2 linked regions of the Labrenzia sp. PHM005 genome follow. The protein of the gene in region 1 interacts with the protein of each later gene in a pairwise test. Links are inferred from orthologs where the notes say so. Each region holds a gene or a part of one and is shown in the gene's direction. Other genes may lie near its edges. The genes, in order: hfq and rho.

Region 1 (11,770 bases):
TTCGACACATTTGGCGAGGCGTTGCCACCACCCGGTCTTTACCACCGGATTTTGCGGGAAGTGGAATACCCCTTGATCAGTGCAGCGCTGGCCGCAACCCGGGGCAATCAGATCAAGGCGGCCGAACTCTTGGGCGTCAACCGCAACACGTTGCGAAAGAAAATCCGAGATTTGGATATCCAGGTGATGCGCTCAACCCGTTGAGGCGTCACATAGGCAGAAACACTCGTCCGCCGTCAAAATTCTCGGTGGACGAAATTGCCTTGTCGTAATTTCGCAACATTGTGTGGTAAGTTTGCCTCAATCACGCGGTAGAGACCGCCAATCAATAAGTTACAGGCAAACACCAGAGGCGGAATGATACTGGAAGCTACTCAGCATTCCATTGCGCAATCGGGCGCCACCAACAAGTTATGGCGGCGGGCCGGTCTGGCCATCATGATCCTGGCCCTGATCTCCATCACCGTTACCTTTTTCATTCTGATGGGGCTGACGTCGATTGATCCGACCCTGGATGTGATCGTCACGGCGATGGCGATCAACGGGATCTGGGCGGTTATTCTGCTGGCCCTGATCGGTTATGAAATTGCAAAACTTCTGCATGCGCGCCGCCGGGGCCGCGCCGCCGCGCGGCTACATGTACGCGTTGTGGCACTGTTCAGTGTTGTTGCGGCAGTTCCAGCAATTTTGATGGCCATCCTGGCTGCTGTCACCCTTGATCGGGGGCTTGACCGTTGGTTCGAGGATCGGACCCGGCTGATCATCGACAACGCTTTGACTGTTGCGCAAGCCTATCTTCAAGAGCATGCGAGGGTATTGCGCGGCGACCTTATTGCGATGACCACCGATTTGGATAGGGCAAAGCCGGTCTATGACTTTGAGCCCACGCGGTTTGACCAGTTCTTCCGCACTCAGGTGTCACTTCGAGGGATTTTGGCCGCGTATATCCTGAATGATAAAGGCGAAGTGGTTACACGGGTTGTTCTTGACCCAAACGCGGAAATTCCGTTGCCGCCTGCAGACAGTTTGTTCAAGGCGAAATCCGGCGATCCAATTCTCATTGCTCCGGGGACATCCAATCTGGTCGGCGGCGTCATGAACCTTTCCGCCTATGATGGGTTTGTGCTTTATGCTGTGCGTCGCCTCGATCCACGCGTAGTGGAATACATGGGACTGGCCGAAAGTGGCGCGCTGCAGTACCAGCAAATGGAAAACAGCCGGTTTGGTGTTCAAGTCGCCTTTGCTCTCGTTTATCTCGGCGTTGCGCTGGTTCTTCTCTTGTCGGCTATCTGGATCGGGTTTGGCTTCGCAAATCAGCTGGTTTCACCCATCAGAACGCTGATTTCGGCCGCCGATGAGGTTGCCAGCGGTAATCTCTCAGTCACGGTTCCGACTGAAAAAGCAGGCGGTGACCTGGCAAACCTTGGTCAAACTTTTAACAAGATGACCGGGCAGCTGGTTGGCCAGCGCGATGCATTGCTCGCCGCAAACGAGCAAATTGACCGCCGGCGCCGGTTTAACGAAGCGGTGCTATCGGGTGTTTCTACCGGGGTAATTGGCATTGATGACGAGGCTTCGGTTATCCTGATCAACCGGTCTGCAGAAGTGCTGTTGCAGGTGTATGAAATCAGTACGCTGAATTTGCCACTTTCTGAGGTTGTTCCCGAGCTAAAAGACTATGTATCGGATGTATTGGGGCATCCGGGAGAAAAGCTACCGGAAACTCAAATCGAAATTACCCGCGGTGGCCGTCTAAGAACCATCAACGTGCGCACGACGAGTGAACAGTCCACCCGCAGTGAACATGGATTTGTGGTGACGTTGGATGACATTACCGATCTGGTCTCCGCCCAGCGCAATTCCGCTTGGGCCGATGTTGCCCGCCGCATTGCGCATGAAATAAAGAACCCGCTGACCCCGATCCAATTGTCTGCAGAGCGGATCCGCCGCCGGTATGGCAAGCGGATCGAAGAGGATCGGCAGGTGTTCGACCAGTGCATCGATACGATTGTCCGCCAGGTTGGGGACATCGGTCAGATGGTCGATGAATTCTCGTCCTTTGCCCGCATGCGCAAACCAAAGAAAAATACCAGTGATTTGCGTGAAGCCGTCCGCAATGCGGCGTTCATGCAGTCGGTCGCGAACCCGGAGATTTCGGTGACCGCCGATTTGCCGGAAACGCCGGTCCTGGCAACCTATGACGAGCGGCTTGTCGGCCAGGCATTCACCAACGTCATCAAGAATGCCACGGAAGCCGTCGCGGCGCGCACCGGAGAGGATTTGCCCAAGGGGGAAATAAAGGTCCGCCTACGCTGTGAGCCGGTAGAGGCTCCTGAGCGGGTAATTGTGGATGTGATCGACAATGGTATCGGCCTGCCGGAGGAAAACCGGTCCCGGCTGCTGGAACCCTATATGACGACCCGGGAAAAAGGCACAGGGCTTGGCCTCGCGATTGTCCGGAAAATCCTGGAAGACCACGGCGGCGGTATTGATCTACTAGACGCCCCCAAAAACGAACCGGGTGACACCGGAACCCTTGTTCGCCTGACGTTGTCGATGAAAGCCGACAGCCAGGCAATTGAAGAAACCAATGAAGAAACAGTGACTGCCCATGGCGCATGATATTCTTGTTGTAGACGATGAAACCGATATCCGCGAAATGATCGCCGGTATCCTGGATGATGATGGTTATGGCACACGTACCGCGCATGATTCTGACAGCGCCATCGCCGCTGTTAAGGAGCGTAAGCCGTCTCTGGTCATTCTCGACATTTGGTTGATGGGCAGCCGGCTGGATGGCCTTGCCCTATTAGACCTGTTCAAAGAGACCGATCCGGACATGCCGGTGGTGATCATTTCCGGCCACGGCAACATCGAAACCGCGGTTTCGGCGATCAAACGAGGGGCCTACGATTACATCGAAAAGCCGTTCAAGGCGGACCGGCTGGTCCATATCGTCGAACGGGCTTTGGAAGCGTCCAGCTTGCGCCGGGAAGTGCGTGATCTCCGCCAGCGCAGCGGGGAAACCAGTGACATTGTCGGGGATTCCTCCGCAACGCACAGCTTGCGCCAAACGATCCAGAAAATTGCCGGAACCAACAGCCGGATTCTAATTGCCGGCCCCTCCGGTTCGGGCAAGGAACGAGCCGCGCGCATGATCCACAACATGTCTCCGCGCGCCAAAAGCCCGTTTGTTGTCTTGAACGCTGCGACAATCACACCGGCCCGCATGGAAGAAGAGCTCTTCGGAATCGAGGACGAAAACGGCAACTTGCGCAAAATCGGCGCATTGGAGGAAGCACACGGCGGCACGCTCTATCTCGATGAAGTCGCGGATATGCCGGCCGAAACCCAAGGCAAGATCCTGCGTGTCCTGGTCGAACAAAGTTTTTCCCGAGTTGGCGGCACTGGTAAGGTCCAGGTGGATATCCGGATCTTATCCTCGACGTCGAAGAATTTGGAAGAGCACATCGCAACGGGCCTGTTCCGCCAGGACCTCTACCACCGTTTGAGCGTTGTCCCGCTGCGGGTCCCAGGACTTGCCGAACGGCGTGAGGACATCCCGGTTCTGGTGCGTCATTTCATGGAACAGATCTCCGGAGCCTCCGGTATTCCGCTACGCCCGATTGGTGATGATGCCATGGCCGTTCTGCAAACTCATGACTGGCCGGGCAACGTCCGTCAGCTGCGCAACAATGTCGAACGGTTGATGATCTTGAGCCGGGGAGAGCCGGACAGCACGATCACCGCAGATCTGCTCCCGGCAGAAATCGGTGAGACGTTGCCCAGCCTGCCGTCATCCGGTACGGGCGAACACCTGATGTCCGTGCCCTTGCGCGAGGCGCGGGAAATCTTTGAGCGGGAATATCTTCAGGCTCAAATCAAAAGATTTGACGGCAACATCTCGCGCACAGCTGAATTTGTCGGTATGGAACGCTCTGCATTGCACCGCAAGCTTAAGACTTTGGGCATGACCTGAGGCGCCAACGCTTTGTAAGTTGCTCCTGCGAAAGCCGGAAAGGGAATTTCCATGAAGATCGTTATTTGCGGTGCCGGCCAGGTCGGATACGGGATTGCCGAGCGCTTGGCGGCAGAGCAGAACGATGTTTCGGTGATTGATTCCTCACCGAAACTCATCAACGCGATCGGCGATCAGCTCGATGTCCGTGGTTTTGTCGGGCATGGTGCCCATCCGGATGTTCTTGCCCAGGCTGGCGCAGAAGAAGCCGACATGATTGTCGCGGTCACACTCTATGACGAAGTCAATATGGTGGCTTGTCAGGTCGCGCATTCGCTGTTCAACGTGCCGACCAAAGTCGCCAGGATTCGGGCTCAGTCATACCTGCAAGGGCGCTGGCGCAATCTTTTTTCCCGCGACAACATGCCAATTGATGTGATCATTTCGCCTGAGATCGAGGTGGGCGAAATGGTTCTGCGCCGCCTGGCGCTGCCCGGTGCCGTCGAAACGGTCCGCTTTGCCGATGACAATGTGGTCGTTGTTGGCATCATGTGTGAAGAAGATTGTCCAGTGGTTGATACACCGCTGCATCAGCTGACCGAATTGTTTCCAGATCTAGGGGCGGTGGTTGTCGGTCTCTACCGGAACAACAAGTTGTTTGTTCCCAAAAGCAGTGATTCCATTCTGACTGGGGATCTTGCCTATGTGGTTGCCAAGCGCGACCAGGTCCGCAGGACACTTGGAATTTTCGGCCATGAAGAGCCCGAAGCCGGCAAGGTCGTCATTTGCGGTGGCGGTAACATTGGTCTTTACGTGGCGCGGGCATTGGAGCAGCGTCAGACGGGCACAAAAATCAAGCTTATCGAAGCCTCCCGCGATCGGGCGATGTCGGTCGCTGATGATCTCAAACGATCAGTCATTTTGCACGGCAGTGCGCTGGATTTGACGATCTTGAATGAAGCCGACGCCGGTGACGCAGACACAATGGTGGCTCTGACCAATGAGGACGAGGTCAACATTCTGTCGTCCGTGATGGCCAAGAAGCTGGGTTGTAAGCGCTCGCTTTCTCTGCTCAACAATCCAAGTTATCCGGCGTTCACCAATGCGCTTGGAATTGATGCTTTCATAAACCCGCGGGCAGTGACTATTTCAAAAATTCTTCAGCATGTGCGCCGCGGCCGGATCCGGGGTGTCCACACCCTGCAGAACGGGGCTGCGGAAATTGTTGAGGCGGAAGCGCTCGATACGTCGCCGCTGGTAGGCAAACCGCTGCGTATGATCGATCTGCCTTCTGGTATCCGCATTGGCGCAGTGTTCCGCAATGGCGAGGTTCTAACGCCAAATGGCGACCTGCAAATCCAGGCGAAAGACCGCATCGTCATCTTCGCAGTTGCCAGCAGAGTGCGCCAAGTGGAACAAATGTTCCGGGTCAGCCTCGACTTCTTTTAAGTCTTTTGGCTTAGAACTGGCCTTGCATTTCTCTGACCAAGCGGTCAAAACGATAACAATACCAATTGGTTCAAAATGAACCGGCTTGGATCAGGAGAATTCATGAGCCGTATTGCCTATGTGAATGGCCAGTATGTCCGGCACGCTGATGCCGCTGTCCACATCGAAGACAGGGGATATCAATTCGCGGACGGCGTTTATGAGGTTTGCGAAGTCTGGAATAACCAGATTGTAGATATGCCACGCCACTTGGACCGCCTCGGACGTTCGCTTAGCGAACTCTCGATTGATTGGCCAATGAGCAGGGCAGCTGTAGAATTTGTCCTGCGCCAGGTTGTGCGCCGGAACAAAGTTCACAATGGCATTGTCTACATTCAGGTCACCCGCGGTGTATCTCGCCGTGACCACTTCTTTCCGCCTGAAACCGTAGCACCATCTATTGTTGTGACGGCACGCTCGTCCAGCCCGGCCGCTGGCCAAGCTCTCGCCGAAACCGGTATTTCGGTCTTCAGTTATCCGGAAAACCGTTGGCCGCGAGTCGATATTAAGTCCATTGCTCTCCTACCGAACTGCTTGGCAAAGCAAAGTGCCAAAGAAAAAGGCGGCAAAGAAGCATGGTATGTCGATGCGGACGGAAACGTCACAGAAGGCGGGTCTACCAATGCCTGGATCGTAACCAAAGAGGGCGTGCTGGTCACCCGGCCCGCGGAAAACGGCATCCTGCGCGGCATTACCAGAGCGGGTATTTTGGACCTGGTTGCACGGGAAGGGCTGGCATTCGAAGAACGGGCATTTAGCCTCGAAGAGGCCTATGATGCCCGCGAAGCATTTGTTACCGCTGCGACAAATATCGCTATGCCGGTAGTACGAATTGATGAGCGGGTTATCGGCAATGGCCATCCCGGATCGGTTGCAACCCGATTGCGCGAACTGTTCCATACTGCTACTGATTTGAAGGTGGTGTGAATCGACGCCCCGCTTGGCTGGGTTGGGGCGTGACATTGAGCTGGGGCAGAGGGCTCCTAAAGGTGGGCAACGCAAAAAGCGGGCAGGCTAGTATCGCTGCAATCTAAATGGATTAGTATCGATAACTGCAGGCCAGGAAGAAGCCGGATGCTCGGCCGCATCCGGACAAACAGGAAAAAAAAACACATGGCTGAGCGCGCACAAAATTTACAAGACACTTTCCTCAATCACGTTCGCAAACAAAAAACACCCCTGACGATTTTCTTGATCAACGGTGTCAAGTTGCAGGGTGTTGTGACCTGGTTTGACAATTTTTGTGTCCTGCTGCGCCGCGATGGGCATTCGCAGCTGGTTTACAAACACGCTATTTCCACAATTATGCCAAACGGACCTGTTCAACTGTTCGATCAGGCTGAGGAAAACGCGGAAAAGGCTAACTGATTGAAACCGAAGTCTCGCGAAGACGACTTTTCGAAATCGAACGGTTCGGAAGAACCTGGACAGAAATCGCTAAGGCAAAAAGACACTGGGGTGGATCGTCTGCCCCAGCGTTTCCGTGCGATGATTTTGGAGCCAGTGATCCAGCTGCGTTCCGAAACCGCCCAATCGGAACTGCGTGCCAACCGCAGTCCGGAAGCCCGGCTTGAAGAAGCATTGGGCCTGAGTGCGGCCATCAATCTTGATATTGCGCATTCTGGTGTTGTGAAGGTCAACAATCCCAAACCCGCAACTCTGTTTGGCGAAGGTAAGGTTTCCGAGTTGGCCGGCATTGTGGCCAGTGAGGACCTTGATTTGGTGGTCATCGACCACCCATTGTCACCGGTTCAACAGCGAAACCTGGAACGCCATCTGAAAACCAAAGTGATCGACAGGACCGGTTTGATTCTGGAGATTTTTGGTGACCGGGCCCGCACCAAAGAAGGCCGTTTGCAAGTCGATCTGGCGCATCTGAGCTGGCAGAAAAGCCGTCTGGTGCGCTCCTGGACCCACCTGGAACGTCAGCGCGGTGGCGCCGGCTTCATGGGTGGCCCAGGTGAAACGCAGATTGAGGCCGACCGCCGTCAGATCCAGGACCGGATCCTTGCCTTACAAAAACAGCTAGACAGTGTCCGCCGGACCCGCGAGCTGCACCGGAAAAAACGCAAGAAAATTCCACAGCCGGTTGTTGCCCTGGTAGGGTATACCAATGCAGGCAAATCGACCCTGTTTAACCGGCTGACGGAATCGGATGTGTTCGCAAAGGATCTCCTGTTTGCGACCCTGGATCCAACCTTGCGCAAGATTACCCTGCCGCACGGCCGAGAGATCATACTGTCAGACACTGTCGGGTTCATATCCGATTTGCCCACCCATTTGGTTGCAGCCTTCCGCGCGACGCTGGAAGAGGTGCTAGAGGCTGATTTGATCCTTCATGTACGCGATATCTCGCATCCGGATACGGAAGCGCAGGCGGAGGATGTTCAAAAAACTCTGGAAGATCTGGGAGTCGATGCGCAGACCGGAGCGCCAATCATCGAAGTCTGGAACAAGATCGATCTGCTCGACGAAGCATACCGGGATAAACTCTTGGCCGAGGAAGGCGGCGAGGGACCGGTGGCGCTCTCCGCTGTAACCGGCGCCGGAATTGAACAGCTGAGTGCACGTATTGATGCCTATATGGCCCGGCACGATGATATTTTGTCGGTCAAGCTACCTGTTGCTGAAGGGGCTTTGATTGCAAAGCTTTACCAAATGGCAGAAGTTTTAGAGCGAACGGACGGCGAAGAATTTGTCTCAGCTGAGGTTCGGGTCTCTGACAAGCAGCGCGGACCGTTCCGGGATGTTTATTCTGCATTTTTGACTGAATGAATTCGGCAGAAGCTGATCGTCGCGGGTGCAGACAAGAAAACGCTGGTTTTAATCCGTCAAAAGTGGGCAGCAATAAAGTTGCTGCAAAGTCATCAGCGGCAGGGCCTGATTAAGCAAAGCCAGTTTGCGCTTGTAGCCATCCTTCTGGGTAAGCGCGACCACCAGTGGTTTGCGGTATAAAATCCGTTTTTCGGCGACCAAACCGGTGAGACCCAATTCCTTGGCTGTGTGCAAGAGAACATTCGGATCGGTGACCGCAGCATCAATCCGGCCGGCAGCGAGGGTCCGGCTGAGTTCTCGTTCGTTTTCGTTGGCATCGGCCTGTTCTTGATGTTTTTCGAACAGCGCCTGCAAGTCCACAGGATAATCATAGGTGCGTACAAACCCGACTTTATAGCGTTTAAACAGATTTGACGCCGAACTCCATTCAAGCGGGTTTTGGTTCCGGATAACACCGATTTGCGACATGGCAACCGGTTTTGACGCGGCAAAACCTTCTTCAACCTCTTCCGGCCAGGCTGGAAAGTAGCCATCGAACTCAGGTCTTTTGGCAAGCAGTTTTGCTCGTGGCCAGGGCATATATTCAATATCCAGCTGGACGCCGACTATTTTGAGCGACCGCCGTAGGGCGGCAACGGCGATCCCACCATTCTCAATATTTGGACTTGAATAAGGTGGCCATGATCCGGAAGCAATTCGCCAGACTTCAGCACCTACCGACTGGCCGGTCAATGTCAGCAAAGTGACAGTGATTATCCAAAGAAGGCTATGTTTCATTCAACTTTCCGGTCCGTAATGCCTACCGTTTTCCCCGTCAATTTGCTGCATTGTGCTGTTCGATTAACTCATTCAAGAGGTGGCGCCGGGCTTTGAAGGCCGGTTGGTTTGGAATCGCTAAAACCAACGGCTTTTCAGTAATCAAACTGGGATTTGCTTCCAAATTGTCGAAGCCGAGTTCTTGAGCAAAATAGAGCATGACATTGGGGTCTGTAATCGCAAGGTCCATCCGTCCAGCTGCCATCTTGCGGGTAAGATCCCGCTCATTATCACAGCCAGCCTCCAGAGGTCTGTTCCGGTCTATCAGCGTTTGGATTTCCTTCGGATAGACATAAGTGCTGACATAGCCGACCCGGTATTTTTTAAAGAGATCTTTTAAAGAGCCCCATGAAACTGGTGTCTCTTTCATTTGGACGACGCCAACATAAGACATCACCAAGGGTTCAGATGCCAAGAAACCGGCTTTCACTTCTTCTGGCCATGCGGGGAAGTACCCGACGTAAGAACCAGAGCGCGCCAGCGCCTGAGCCCTTGGCCACGGCATATACTCGATTTGAAGGTCGATCCCGCCTGATTCAAGAACTTTGCGGAGCTCCGCAACGGCAATACCACCGCCTGGTAGATCCGGACTGGCATAGGGCGGCCACTCAAGCGCTGCGACACGCCAAGTTTCGGACTTTGTTGGGGCGATTTGTAGGGCCAAGGCGAGGAAGAGCCAGAGGAATTGGCGAAACAGAACCATTTTGCTCCAACTGTACAAATGGATAACGTTACGGAAGTGAGTGTGGCATTTTTACGCAGTTGGGAAAACCTGCCAAAATTACATTGGCCGAATTGTTGCCGGCATTTTTGCCTTTTTGACTAATTGCAATAAAAAGAAATAAAAAATTCAATGAGTTGTCGATAAGTTGGCGACGGATTATCTGACCCTTATTTCTTGTGGTGCGAGTGAAATTACTCGCGGTTGGTCGAGTTTTTGGCGGCCTGCCAGGCAGCCTCCATCTCTTCCAGACTCATCGCATCCAACGTCGTTCCATTCGTTTCGGCGGTTACTTCGATAGTAGCAAAACGCTTGCGGAACTTCCGGTTGGTCCGGCGCAAGGCTTCTTCCGGATCGATGTCCAGATGCCGGGCGAGGTTTGCCAGCGCAAACAGAGTGTCTCCGAGCTCATCAGAAATCCGGTCTTTATCCGGTGCAGACTTGGCAAGCTCTTCGTCCAGCTCATGTGTTTCTTCGCGGATTTTATCGAGGACAAGCCGGGCATCGTTCCAATCAAACCCCACCTTTGAGGCTCGGCGTTGCAGCTTGTCGGCTTCTTGAAGGGCTGGGAATGCCGTTGGGACATCATCCAGGAACCCCTTTTGGGTTTCGGTCAAACCGAGCGCTTGACGCTCTGCCAGTTTCTCGGCGCGTTCCTCCGCTTTGATCCGCTCCCAAATACCTTTGACATGATCCGCTTTTTCGCCGTTTTCATCGCCAAAGACATGCGGGTGCCGGCGGATCATCTTCTTGGTGATACCTTCAACGACGTCTTCAAAATTGAAGTGTTCATCCTCTTCCGCCATACGGGCGTGATAGACAACCTGCAGCAAGAGATCGCCGAGCTCTTCCCTTAGTTCCAGCATGTCCGACTTGGCAATCGCATCGGCGACTTCATACGCTTCTTCCAGCGTATAGGGAGCGATTGTCTCAAAACTCTGTTCTAGGTCCCAAGGGCAGCCTGTAACCGGTGTTCTAAGCGCGGCCATGATTTCGATCAGGCGGGAGATGTCGCGGCTGGGTTTCATGGTCTTGTTGGTCCTCGCCTTTACGTCGCTGCCGGCCGGATCCAGCAAATCGTACCCGTGTGCACCGGCTTTTAGCAGATTCACGATCGGGACGTCAGCGGGGATGAAACGGAAAAGAGTGCGCTAACGATGGGGCTACAAGCTGCCTGTCGTTAGTGCCGTCCCGGCCTTGAGCCGGGACCAAAAGTGTCCGTTGAACATATCCTGGTTTTATCCGGGATAGGCACAGGGAGTGCTGGCCCCGGCTCTGGGCCGGGGCGGCGTATTTTGCTTAGCCCCGTTGGGACGGATGCCAGAAGGTCACTGCGCGTTCCAGAAGCGCAACAATGCCGTAAAACAAAGACCCGGCGAGCGCTGCAACGGCAATTTCCGCCCAGACCATGTCGACATTCATCCGACCGACTTCCGTGGAAATCCTGAAGCCCATGCCAACGATCGGTGTGCCGAAGAACTCAGCAACGATCGCGCCGATCAAGGCCAGCGTGGAATTGATCTTCAGAGCATTGAAGATGAACGGCATGGCCATCGGCAGGCGCAGTTTGAATAGGGTTTGCCAGTAGTTCGAGGCATAGGTGCGCATCAGGTCCCGTTGCATCGAGTCAGAGGCTGCAAGGCCCGAGACCGTGTTCACCAGCATCGGGAAGAACGTCATGATGATCACGACAGCGGCTTTTGAGGGCCAGTCAAACCCGAACCACATGACCATGATTGGCGCGACACCAATGATCGGCAGTGCGGACACCAGATTGCCAATCGGCAAAAGTCCGCGGCGCAGGAACGGCACCCTGTCGACCCAAATGGCGATCAGGAAACCGGAGCCGCAGCCCAGCGCGTATCCAACCAACACGGCTTTCAGGAACGTCTGTTGAAAGTCGGCCCAAAGCGTCGGGACGGATGTGGTCAGGCGGACCCAGATTTCGGACGGGGCCGGTAGCAAAACCTTAGGCACACCCGCGCCGGTGACGATCAATTCCCAAAGCACCA
Region 2 (11,919 bases), 3.2 Mb from region 1 along the record:
CAACTGAGGTCACTCTCCAGCCGATCCGCCGGTATGGCTTTGATGCAAGCATTTTGTTCTCGGACATCTTCGTCGTGCCGGACGCGATCGGATATCCTGTGAGGTTTGAAGAAGGACGAGGTCCTGTTTTGGAACCTCTCTCTTCAAAGCTGATCGATAGTCTCGAGCAGGATAAAGCTGAGGATCATCTCAAACCGGTCATAGAAACGGTATCGCGCCTCAGAGCGGATCTGCCTGAGGAAACGACGCTCCTCGGCTTCTGCGGCGCTCCCTGGACAGTTGCGTGCTACTCGGTGGCTGGTCACACCACACAAGATCAGATTGCGGCCCGCGTCGGCGCTTATCGCGATCCGGATTTGATGCAGCGGTTCATCGATGAACTAGTAACGGCGTCTATCCGTTATTTGATCCGCCAGCTGGATGCGGGTGCTGATGCGCTCCAGATCTTCGACACGTGGGCTGGCGTTTTGGACGACGCAGGCTTCAAGCGCTGGAGCATTGAGCCGACACGCAGAATTGTTGAAGGCGTGAAAGCTGCCCGGCCGGAGGCAAAGATCATCGGCTTCCCGAAAGCCTCATCTGCCAGAATGATGGCCTATATTGAAGGCACTGGTGTCGATGCGGTTGGCTTTGATTGGACAGCCCCCGATCACTTGGCTCTGGAAATTCAGAAGAAAGTTCCAATCCAAGGCAATCTTGATCCTATGCGGTTGGTTGCCGGCGGCAAGGCTCTGGAAGATGGCGTGCGCCATATCCTGGACACCTTCGACAAGGGACCCTTCATCTTCAATCTTGGTCATGGCGTGACACCGGATGCGGATCCGGAAAATGTGGCGCGTATGGTTGAGATGGTGAAGAAGGGCTAACCGGATGGATCTGTTTCTCTGGATCAAATCCCTTCATGTCATTTCGATCATCGCGTGGATGGCCGGGATGCTCTATTTGCCGCGGCTGTTTGTCTATCACGTCGACGCGGAAATCGGATCGGTTCAGTCAGAAACCTTCAAGGTGATGGAACGCCGGCTGTTAAAGGCGATCATCAATCCGTCCATGATTGCGGCCTGGGTGTTTGGGCTCTGGATGGCTTATGAACTGGAAGCCTGGACCGACGGTTGGTTTCACGCCAAATTTGCTTTGGTGTTTCTGATGTCAGGAGTTCATGGTCATTTGTCGAAATGTGTGAAGCAATTTGCGGCCGATGAAAACACCCGTTCGGCGCGCTATTACCGGATCCTCAATGAAGTGCCGACAGTTCTTATGATCTTCATTGTGATTCTGGTTATCGGCAAACCCTTCTAGGTTTAGGTTTGTAAGTCTGATCCGGAAAATTACGTAAGGAAAGGCAGTGTTCAAAAGAACGGCTGCCTTTTCTTTTAATCTATACAATGTGCCTAAAGAACTGGCAGAAATCCCGGCTTGCGCTTGCAAAAAAAAAAACGTATCTTTCGCGCACTTCGAATTGGTGACGCAACGTAGGTTATCATTCCGCGCTCACCGACAATCTGGACACAGCTAGACGTCTTTCAGATTCTTCCGGGCCATCCCATCTCCTTGGATCCGGAACGACCTTCCAAACCAATATCCATATCAACGTTAAGACCCCAACTCGATGCGGGAAATGAAACTTAAAGACCTAAAAGAAAAAACACCGACCGAGCTCCTGCAAAAAGCGGAAGAGCTTGAAGTCGAAAACGCCAGCACCATGCGCAAGCAGGAGCTGATGTTCGCAATCTTGAAGAACCTCGCGGCTCAAGATGTAGAGATCATCGGCGAAGGCGTCGTGGAAGTGCTGCAGGATGGATTCGGTTTCCTGCGCTCTCCAGATGCCAACTACCTTCCGGGACCGGATGACATTTACGTCTCTCCATCCCAGATCCGCCGTTTTTCCTTACGCACAGGGGATACCGTCGAAGGCCAGATCCGTAGCCCGAAAGAGGGCGAACGGTATTTTGCGCTTTTGAAGGTCAACACAATCAATTTTGAAGACCCGGAAAAAGCCCGGCACAAGGTACATTTTGACAACCTGACCCCGCTTTACCCGGATGAAAAATTCAAGATGGAGATCGAAGATCCGACCATCAAGGATTTGTCTTCCCGGGTGATCGATCTGGTTGCCCCGCTCGGCAAAGGTCAACGTGCTTTGATCACCGCGCCGCCGCGGACCGGTAAGACCGTCTTCCTGCAGAATATTGCAAAGTCGATTACCAACAATCATCCGGAATGTTATCTGATCGTGCTTCTGATCGATGAGCGTCCGGAAGAAGTGACGGACATGCAGCGGACGGTCGATGGTGAGGTTGTCTCCTCGACGTTTGACGAACCGGCATCCCGGCACGTGCAAGTCGCCGAGATGGTGATCGAAAAAGCCAAGCGTTTGACCGAGCACGGCCGCGATGTGGTTATTCTGCTGGATTCCATCACCCGCCTTGGCCGCGCCTATAACACGGTGGTTCCATCCTCTGGTAAGGTTCTGACCGGTGGTGTTGATGCCAATGCCCTGCAACGCCCAAAACGCTTCTTCGGTGCAGCCCGGAACATTGAAGAGGGTGGCTCGCTGACAATCATCGCGACGGCTCTGATCGATACCGGAAGCCGCATGGATGAAGTGATCTTTGAAGAGTTCAAGGGGACAGGTAACTCTGAAATTATCCTGGACCGGAAGATCTCCGACAAGCGGGTTTACCCGGCGATCGATATTCAACGCTCCGGCACCCGGAAAGAAGAACTTCTGGTTCCGCCAGAGCGGCTCAAGAAGACCTTTGTTTTGCGTCGGATCCTCAATCCGATGGGCACGGTCGATGCAGTTGAGTTCCTTCTCGACAAGCTCAAGCAGACGAAGTCGAACGACGATTTCTTCGACAGCATGAACACCTGATCATCTGTCATCGATTGAAAATACTGGCAAAGGCGCGGCTCATATCGGGACGCGCCTTTACCTTTTGTTAAGACCTGTTTCACGTGAATCCAACTTTGATTCGGATCCGAATTCATGCCGCCTGAAATCCACCTAGAAACCGACCGCTTGATCTGCCGGGGCTGGCAAGACGAGGACTTGGATCCTTTCGCCGAGATGTGCGCTGACCCGGAGGTGATGCGGTATTTCCCGGAGCCGATGACAAGAGAAACAACTGCTGCATTAATCGGTCGGGCGAAAGCGAAACAGGAAAGGGATGGGTTTTGCTTTGGTCCTGTCGAGACAAAAGCCGATGGTGAGTTCCTCGGTTTTGTGGGCTTAAGCATTCCGGCCTATGAGAAGCCTTTGCCGTTCGATCCTTGTGTCGAAATAGGCTGGCGGCTGAAACGTTCGGCCTGGGGAAAGGGTTACGCCAGTGAGGCCGCCGGGGCCTGGCTTCGATTCGGTTTTGAAACCATCGGCCTTAAGGAGATCGTCTCCTTCACCTCCAATAACAATCTGCCGTCACAGAAGGTGATGGAGCGGATTGGGATGCGTCGGGATCCTGCTGATGACTTTGTGCATCCAATGCTCGAGCCCGATCACCCTTTGGCGGCCCACGTACTCTACCGCTTGGATCGGCAACGTTGGGTGGGTGGCCAGGACAAGATTGAAAGCCGATAAGGTCGACCAATCGAAGTTTCGTAGATTCACGTGAAACATTTTTCTGGTGAGATTCGTTCAAGTCGACAGTTGATATGGGTAGGGCGGTAAAAGTGTTTCACGTGAATCTGAATTGAATCGGATACGGATCAAATCGACTAAATAGGACACTGCGGAATTCAGATGCCCTGAGATGTTTATGTCATTGCTAAAGACGGGTCCCACTATCGGCATGTTTGATTCACGTGAAACACGGCTAGTCTTCAAATTGAAGACGCTGAATTCGATTCGGCTTTGTAACGGTCTTTGTGTGTTTGGGATAAGGTCTCGCTATCTGCAAAGACACAACATCCTCTCTGTCCCCGGCTTTCGAACCTTTCGGCTTCTTGATAAAGAGGCGGGACAAAAACCGCTTTGAACATGGAAAGACTTAATGGCAGAGACAATCTATGCACTGTCCAGCGGCGCCGTCCCATCTGGAGTGGCGGTCATCCGGGTCTCCGGTCCTGAAGTCAAAACTGTTGTTGAAGCGCTGTGTGGGACACTGCCAGAGCCGCGTAAGACCTATCTTTCCAAACTCAAAGATCCAGAGACAGGGGATATCCTGGATGAAGCGCTGGTTCTCTATTTTGAAGGTCCGGCGAGTTTCACCGGAGAAGATGTCGCCGAGTTTCAATGTCATGGTGGCCGGGCTGTCGTGGCCGCCCTGTTGCGTGTCCTTGGCGGATTTGAGAACTGCCGGCCGGCGGAGCCAGGAGAGTTCACAAGACGGGCGTTTGATCGCGGCCGAATGGATCTTACCGAAGTGGAAGGCTTGGCGGATCTGATTGCAGCGGAAACGGAGAGCCAACGCAAACAGGCTGTCCGGCAGATGGGTGGGGCGCTCGGGTCACTCTACGAAGATTGGCGCAAGCGGCTCATTCACATGCGGGCAATGATCGAAGCCGACTTTGATTTTGCCGATGAAGAAGATGTGCCCGGCAGTGTCGCCGATGAAGTTTGGAAGGAAGCTGATCAGCTTCGTTTAGAAATTTCAGATCACCTGGAAAAATCCAAAAGCGGTGAGCGGCTTCGCTCTGGCCTGCAAGTGGTTTTGATGGGTGCTCCCAATGCTGGCAAGTCGAGCCTGCTCAATGCCATTGCCGGACGGGATGTGGCGATTGTCACCGAAGAAGCCGGAACCACGCGGGACGTGATTGAGGTTCATCTGGATCTCGGCGGGTATCCGGTCACGCTGGTTGATACCGCAGGTCTGCGCGAAACGGATGGGATCGTAGAGCGGGAAGGGATCCGCCGTGCCGAAGAACGGGGCCGTCAGGCGGATTTGATTCTGTGGGCAGTTGAGCCGGGCGGTGTGGAAGCGAATGTTGCCGGGCTACCGGCTGATGTAACCGAGTCGGTTCCGGTCTGGACAGTGCGGACAAAGGCTGATCTTGAGACTCTTCCGGAACAAGACTCTTCCGGAACAATCCAGCAAATTCCTGCATCCAGCAAATCTGAAGAGGGGATGAAAGCCTTGTTTGATGGCCTTACCCGTTTTGCAGAGGAAACAATCTCCCTTGGGGAAGCCCCATTGGCGACGCGGGCCCGGCATCGGCATTATCTCAATGATTGCCTGTCTGGCCTGCTTCAGGCCGTCACGGCGGACCATTTGCCGACTGAACTCAGAGCCGAAGATCTGCGCCGCGCCGCGGACAGCCTTGGACGGATCACTGGACGGATTGATGTTGAAGATCTTTTGGACGTGATCTTCCGGGACTTTTGCATCGGCAAATAGATTGTTTCACGTGAATCATTTCAGGCATTCTGAGGATCGATTCAGAACCGGAATATGTTTCACGTGAATCTGCCGATGTCATGAGTAAGCCGTTAGAGTGTTTCAGACTGCATGGCTGGCTCCCAGGCAAGAAAACCCTTTTGACCTTACGGCCCGGTCCGGCGTATAAAGGCCGCAAGTGAACCGGCTATAAGCTGTGTTGAAATCTCCGGCTAATGATCCGGATAAGATCCCGAAATTGAACAATTTAATTGCCGGTGAGCGCGGCGGGGCTGCGACCGGACAAGCGGTGAGACTATGAACGATCAGGTTCTATCGTTTGATGTGGTGGTGATTGGTGGTGGCCATGCCGGCTGTGAAGCTGCGGCCGCGGCTGCACGAATGGGTGCACGCACGGTATTGGTAACCCACAAGTTCGAGACGATCGGTGTGATGTCTTGCAATCCGGCTATCGGCGGACTGGGGAAAGGCCACCTGGTCCGGGAAATCGATGCGCTTGATGGATTGATGGGCCGGGTGGCTGATCAGGGCGGCATCCAGTTCCGCATGCTCAATCGGCGCAAGGGGCCGGCGGTTCGTGGCCCGCGGGCGCAGGCGGACCGCAAGCTCTACCGCGAAGCCATGCAGCGCGAGATTTCAGCTATTGAAAACCTCACGGTTGTTGAGGGTGAAGCGGACCGGCTTCGGTTCTCAGAGGAAGATGGTGGCAAATCGGTAACCGGCGTGATGCTTGGCTCAGGTCAGTTGATTGACTGTGGTGCGGTGGTTCTAACCAGCGGTACCTTTCTGCGCGGCCTTATTCATATCGGCGACAAGAAAATCCCGGCAGGTCGGTCGGGCGAAGCCCCGGCAATGGGCCTATCACAGTCCTTGGAAGAGATTGGCTTTGACCTTGGCCGTTTGAAAACAGGCACACCGGCACGGCTTGATGGCCGGACGATCCATTGGGACCGTCTGGATGAACAGCCGGGTGATGAGGATCCGATCCCGTTTTCCACGTTGACCGACAAGATCAGCACGCCGCAAATCCCATGTCATATCACACGGACCACACCGGAAACTCATCAGATCATCCGGGACAATCTTGACCGGTCAGCCATGTATTCCGGCGAGATCAAAGGCCGGGGTCCGCGCTACTGCCCGTCGATCGAGGATAAGATTGTCCGCTTTGGCGACCGGGATGGGCATCAGATATTCTTGGAGCCGGAAGGCCTGGACGACCACACGGTCTATCCGAACGGCATTTCTACATCGTTGCCGGAAGACGCTCAGATCGCTTTCCTCCGCACCATTCCAGGTCTGGAAGATGTGGAAGTGATCCAGCCGGGTTATGCCATTGAATATGACCATGTCGATCCGCGTGAATTGCGGGCAACGCTGGAAGCCAAACGTTGCCCTGGGCTTTATCTGGCTGGGCAAATCAATGGCACCACGGGATATGAAGAAGCAGGGGCTCAGGGTCTGGTCGCCGGTCTCAATGCGGCCTTAATGGTCGCCGGCAAGGCCCCCTTTGTTATTGATCGGTCTCAAGGCTACATCGGGGTGATGGTCGATGATCTCATCACACGGGGGATCACCGAGCCGTACCGCATGTTTACATCGCGTGCCGAATATCGCCTATCACTCAGGGCGGACAATGCGGATCAACGTCTGACGCCACTTGGCCAGGAAATCGGCTGTGTATCCGAGGAACGTCGTACTGCTTATAGTGCCAAGATGGCTCAGATAGAGGCGGCCCGGGAGTTGTTGAAAAGCCTGACGGTCACACCGAATGAGGCAACGAAAAAAGGTCTGCCGGTCAATCAGGATGGGGTTCGGCGGTCGGCCTTTGATCTTCTATCCTATCCTAATGTGACCTTTGACGGTTTGCTCGGCGTTTGGCCGGAGCTAGGTGAGATCGATCCGGCGATTGTTGAGCAGGTGACCACCGATGCGCTTTATGCGGTTTATCTGGAACGGCAGCTGGCCGACATCGAGGCCTTGAAGCGGGATGAAGCCTTGTGCATCCCAGATAGTTTCGATTACGAAGCGATCATCGGTCTTTCCAATGAAGTCAAACAAAAGCTCACCGACATTCGGCCGGCGACCCTTGGTCAGGCGTCCCGTATGGACGGTATGACCCCGGCAGCCCTGACATTGATCCTCTCGCATCTAAAGCGTCAAAGCCAGAAGGGGGCCGCTTAATGGCGCGCCCGGTGGTGTTGAATAGTTCTGGAGATGTTGTGCATAAGTTTGGGGATGTTTCACGTGAAACGTTGGAGCGTCTCCAGATCTATGTGGATCTGGTTTTGAAGTGGCAACCGGCACAAAACCTTATTGCGCCCTCGACTATTCCTGATATTTGGAGCCGCCATATCGCGGACAGCCTGCAGACTCAATGGAGTTATCCAGAGGCACGCACCTGGGTGGATATCGGTAGTGGCGGTGGGTTTCCGGGTATCGTGACGGCGATCCTACTGGCGGATGAACCAGATGCCCATGTCCATATGATTGAGAGCAATCAGCGCAAGGCTGCGTTCCTTCGAACAGCTCTTCGCGAGACCGGGTCAACCGGTACGGTGTATCCGGGCCGGATCGAATCGGTTGCGAAAGATTGGCGCCATGGTCCAGCCGACGCGGTTTCGGCGCGGGCCTTGGCTTCGCTAAAGCTTTTGTTTGAGCTTGCCGAGCCATTCACCAAACAAGGGGCAAAGGCTGTTTTCCACAAAGGTCAGGATTTCCAGCGCGAACTTGATGAAGCCGCTGACTCTTGGCAGTTTGATCTGGTAGAAAAGGAAAGTCTTGTTGATCCTTTAAGCCGGATGCTTGTCTTTTCAAATCTTTCAGCCCGGCCAAAGTAGCCAGGAAGGTGTCGTGGTAATGAGCTTGCTTCCCGATATGCCGCGCGTTCTCGCGCTTGCAAATCAGAAGGGCGGGGTTGGGAAAACCACCACTGCCATCAACCTCGGAACTGCCTTGGCAGCGATCGGGGAAAAAGTTCTGGTGATCGATCTTGATCCCCAGGGTAACGCTTCAACCGGTCTCGGCATTGAGCACCGGGATCGCGGTCTGTCGACTTATGAAATTTTGAGCGGTGATTGCTCGATGGATGAAGCCATCCGCGAAACCGCCGTGCAGCGGCTGTGGGTCGCGCCGTCGACCATGGACCTCTTGGGCCTGGAACTTGAAATCGCGTCGACCAGTGATCGGGCGTTCCGGCTGCGCAACGCAATCGAGAATCTGACCCATTCGCGTCTGTTTAAGGAAATCGGCTTCACCTATGTTCTGGTCGATTGCCCGCCATCCTTGAACCTTTTGACCATCAATGCGCTGTCCGCGTCGCACTCCATATTGGTGCCGCTGCAATGTGAGTTCTTTGCCCTGGAAGGTCTCAGTCAGCTTCTCAGCACGGTGGAGCAGGTTAAGTCCGCGCTCAATTCCGAACTCAGCATTCATGGCATTGTTCTGACCATGTACGACAGCCGGAACAATCTCTCCAGCCAGGTTGTTGCAGATGTCCGCGAGACCATGGGCGACGCTGTCTATGAGACGGTCATTCCACGGAACGTTCGTATCTCCGAAGCGCCATCCTACGGTAAACCAGCCTTGCTCTATGATCTCAAATGCGCAGGCAGTCAGGCGTATTTGCGGCTCGCCTCTGAAATCATTCAGCGTGAGCGGGAGCTGCGCAGCGTCGCAGCGTGACCCGAACCGAATCGGGTCCGAATTGACGTTTAAGAAGGGCCGGTCAGGCCACAATATTGGATCGATCCTTCTTAACTTATTGAAATAAAAAGAAAAAGGTGCGGTATGGCGGATAAGGACGTCAAAAACAAACGTTTGGGCCGGGGACTTGCGGCTCTGATTGGCGATTCGGCCCCGGAAGCGGCCGCACCACCGGAAAAAGTTACCCGTGACAGCCGCAAGGTTCCGATCGAGCACCTGGAACCCAATCCGCGCAACCCGCGCAAAACTTTCACTGAAAAAGATCTGGCAGATCTGGCTGAATCGCTCAAGGCCAAGGGCATTGTGCAGCCGATCCTGGTGCGTCCGGCTGCCGGCAAAACCAACCGGTTTGAGATTATTGCCGGTGAGCGGCGTTGGCGGGCGGCGCAACGGGCAGGGCTTCATGAAGCGCCGATCATCATCCGCGATGTGACCGATCAGGAAGCTCTCGAGCTGGCGATCATTGAGAACGTCCAGCGGGCAGATCTCAACCCGATCGAAGAAGCGATGGGTTATGAACAGCTGACCGCCGAGTTCAGCTACAGCCAGGGTGAACTTGCCAAGGTGATCGGCAAGAGCCGCAGCCACGTTGCCAACACCATGCGGCTTTTAAAGCTGCCAAATTCGGTAAAGGATTATCTGGCTGAAGGCTTGCTGACCGCCGGTCATGCGCGGGCGCTGATTACGGTTGAGGATCCAGCAGCTTTGGCCGAACTGATCGTCGAAAAAGGCCTCACAGTTCGCGATGCAGAGAAACTGGCGCAAGATCCGGACGCCCTTGCCAAACTCAAAGGGGATAAGGCGCCGAGTGAAAAGCCGCCAAAGGATGCCGACACCAAGGCATTGGAAAAGCGGCTCACTGACACACTTGGTTTGAAGGTCACCGTTGGTCACAAGCCAGGCAAGGAAACGGGCGACTTGAAGATCAAATACACCTCGCTCGAACAGCTCGATGAGATCTGTAAAAAACTCGGTGTTGAAGTCCGGTAAATTGCCTAAGATTTGAAACGTTGATGCCCTGTGGCTTAGCCGCAGGGCTTTTTTATTTGGCTCATCACGCTGGCAGTTTTTCAGCAAATTTATTCGCAGGGCAGCAAAATTGAACACCCAACGCATTTCCTATCGCCGGTCAAACGCTGACGACACGCAGGCTGTTTATAATCTCGTGATGGCCTCGGTACGACGGTTGGCACCCGTTCCTTATTCGCAGGAAGTTATTGATACCTGGATGGAAGGGCGCAGGGTGGAAGATTATCAGCCTGATTGTGCGCAGGGCCTAGTGTGGCTGGCTGAGGCCGGAGACCGGCCAGTTGGGTTTTCTCAAGGGGAGCCCGGTGCAGTTAAGCGGCTGTTTGTGGACGCCGATTTCGTCGGTTTGGGGATAGGTGCAGACCTCATGGAAAGGGCGCTGAAAGACGCCCTATCAGGTAACATGAAGACCATCGTAATAGAGGCGACCTTGAATGCGGTGCCGTTTTACAAAAAATGGGGTTTCGTCGAGGTCAATGAAGGCATTTTTCCCGGAAGGGAGGGGTTGCCTCCAATCCGGATTGTTCGCCTTACAGCTTGTTTTAATTAGGACTCTTGAGCCTCAACTTTCCTGTCCCATCGGCATTGCGGTTTGGCAAAGATGAACCGGGGTGGGATCAATTCCTTTCCGACAATGCCACTCGGATGGCCAGTCCGGCAAAGACCGATGCCAGAAGATACTGGCCGAGTTTTTTGAACCGGGTCTGGCGGCCGAAATGCTGGCGCAGACCATGGCTAAAAAGAACCACGGTTCCATTCACGATAAGCCCCGTTACATTCAAGACTGTTGCCAAGATAAGAACTTGTAAAAGAACCGGTCCAGCTTCCATGTGGAGAAACTGCGGGAAGAGGGCGAGCATGAAGAGCGCCATCTTCGGATTCAGTATGTTGGTCAAAAGTCCTTCAATGAATATGCGGCGGTGTGCGGTTTTTGAGATGGATTTGTCGATGGTAAAGGACGCTGCAGGGCTTCTGAAAGCTTTCCAGGCGAGAACTAACAAGTACCCGGCACCTGCCCAGCGAACCACCTCATAAGCCACTGGAACAGCAAGGAAAAGCTGCGACAGGCCGAGGCCCGCTGCAAGCGCGTGACAGTAACTTCCGGCCGCAATGCCGGCATAGGTTAGGAAACCCGATGACCGGCCCTGTGTGACGCTTCTGGAGGCGATGAGAAGCATATCCGGTCCTGGGGTCGCGGTCAGGACAAGGCAGGCGGTGGTAAAAACAATGAGCGTGGAGAGATCCGGCATCTGAGGTTCCTTCTGTGAAGCCGGATTCTCTGAATAACAGTTTTTCTCAGATAAGCAACGCGTTATGGCAAACCGCTGCACATTGGTTCGTGGCTATCGGCGCTGGCTGCGGACGCGGGCGGCCCGACCAACAGTTAGGAGTGCTTCGGAGAGAACCGGGACACCGAGATTGTCGTTCAGGCGGGAAATGCGAGTTGCTTCGCTCAAGATCTCCATCGCCCTTTCCAGATCCTTTAGGGTCCAGATGCGCAGCTGTTGGGTGAATTTCGGTTTGCGGCTGAAGAAGATCGGTGGGCGTTGACTGTCGACCACTTGCTGAGCGCTTCTTCCACCATCAATTTCGATTCGCATCCGGTGCAAATTCTGAAAATGTTTCAGCGCTTGATTGGCGATCACCGAAGCTTTTGACCCGGCATCGGTCAGCCGTTCGAGACCGTGATCCAGGGTCGACAGATCTCCGGCCGCGGCAGCGTCGATCAACTCGGAGGTTTCAAATGCCGATGCATCGCCGATGATGGCTTCGACATCTTCGCTGTCGATGCGTTCCTTTTGCATGGCATAAAGGCAGAGCTTCTTAAGCTCACCCCGGCTGGCCATGCGGT

Evidence for each region.
Region 2: the proteins of hfq (region 1) and rho interact in binary tests that used the Escherichia coli proteins (3 or more experiments, as listed by UniProt). The link is inferred for Labrenzia sp. PHM005 from one-to-one orthologs.

The regions. Positions count from the first base shown.
Region 1 is NZ_CP041191.1:4,172,709-4,184,478, reverse strand. Bases 5,460-8,186 are described here. They hold hfq (RNA chaperone Hfq), read left to right. Parts: upstream 5,460-6,559; coding sequence 6,560-6,814; downstream 6,815-8,186. Other genes in these bases: hflX (GTPase HflX), read left to right, coding at 6,935-8,186; FJ695_RS18885 (D-amino-acid transaminase), read left to right, coding at 5,510-6,373. Also shown: ntrC (nitrogen regulation protein NR(I)), read left to right, coding at 1-204; FJ695_RS18900 (PAS domain-containing sensor histidine kinase), read left to right, coding at 358-2,622; FJ695_RS18895 (sigma-54 dependent transcriptional regulator), read left to right, coding at 2,612-3,979; Trk system potassium transporter TrkA, read left to right, coding at 4,031-5,407; more of hflX, read left to right, coding at 8,187-8,221; FJ695_RS18870 (ABC transporter substrate-binding protein), read right to left, coding at 8,270-8,998; FJ695_RS18865 (ABC transporter substrate-binding protein), read right to left, coding at 9,036-9,740; mazG (nucleoside triphosphate pyrophosphohydrolase), read right to left, coding at 9,953-10,786; FJ695_RS18855 (ABC transporter permease), read right to left, coding at 11,058-11,770. UniProt on the Escherichia coli protein: RNA chaperone that binds small regulatory RNA (sRNAs) and mRNAs to facilitate mRNA translational regulation in response to envelope stress, environmental stress and changes in metabolite concentrations.
Region 2 is NZ_CP041191.1:953,929-965,847, forward strand. Bases 867-3,742 are described here. They hold rho (transcription termination factor Rho), read left to right. Parts: upstream 867-1,609; coding sequence 1,610-2,875; downstream 2,876-3,742. Other genes in these bases: hemJ (protoporphyrinogen oxidase HemJ), read left to right, coding at 871-1,299; FJ695_RS04120 (GNAT family N-acetyltransferase), read left to right, coding at 2,990-3,577. Outside these bases: hemE (uroporphyrinogen decarboxylase), read left to right, coding at 1-866; tRNA uridine-5-carboxymethylaminomethyl(34) synthesis GTPase MnmE, read left to right, coding at 3,990-5,333; tRNA uridine-5-carboxymethylaminomethyl(34) synthesis enzyme MnmG, read left to right, coding at 5,631-7,517; 16S rRNA (guanine(527)-N(7))-methyltransferase RsmG, read left to right, coding at 7,517-8,173; FJ695_RS04140 (ParA family protein), read left to right, coding at 8,193-9,017; FJ695_RS04145 (ParB/RepB/Spo0J family partition protein), read left to right, coding at 9,123-10,028; FJ695_RS04150 (GNAT family N-acetyltransferase), read left to right, coding at 10,138-10,617; FJ695_RS04155 (LysE family translocator), read right to left, coding at 10,685-11,317; holA (DNA polymerase III subunit delta), read right to left, coding at 11,411-11,919. UniProt on the Escherichia coli protein: Facilitates transcription termination by a mechanism that involves Rho binding to the nascent RNA, activation of Rho's RNA-dependent ATPase activity, and release of the mRNA from the DNA template.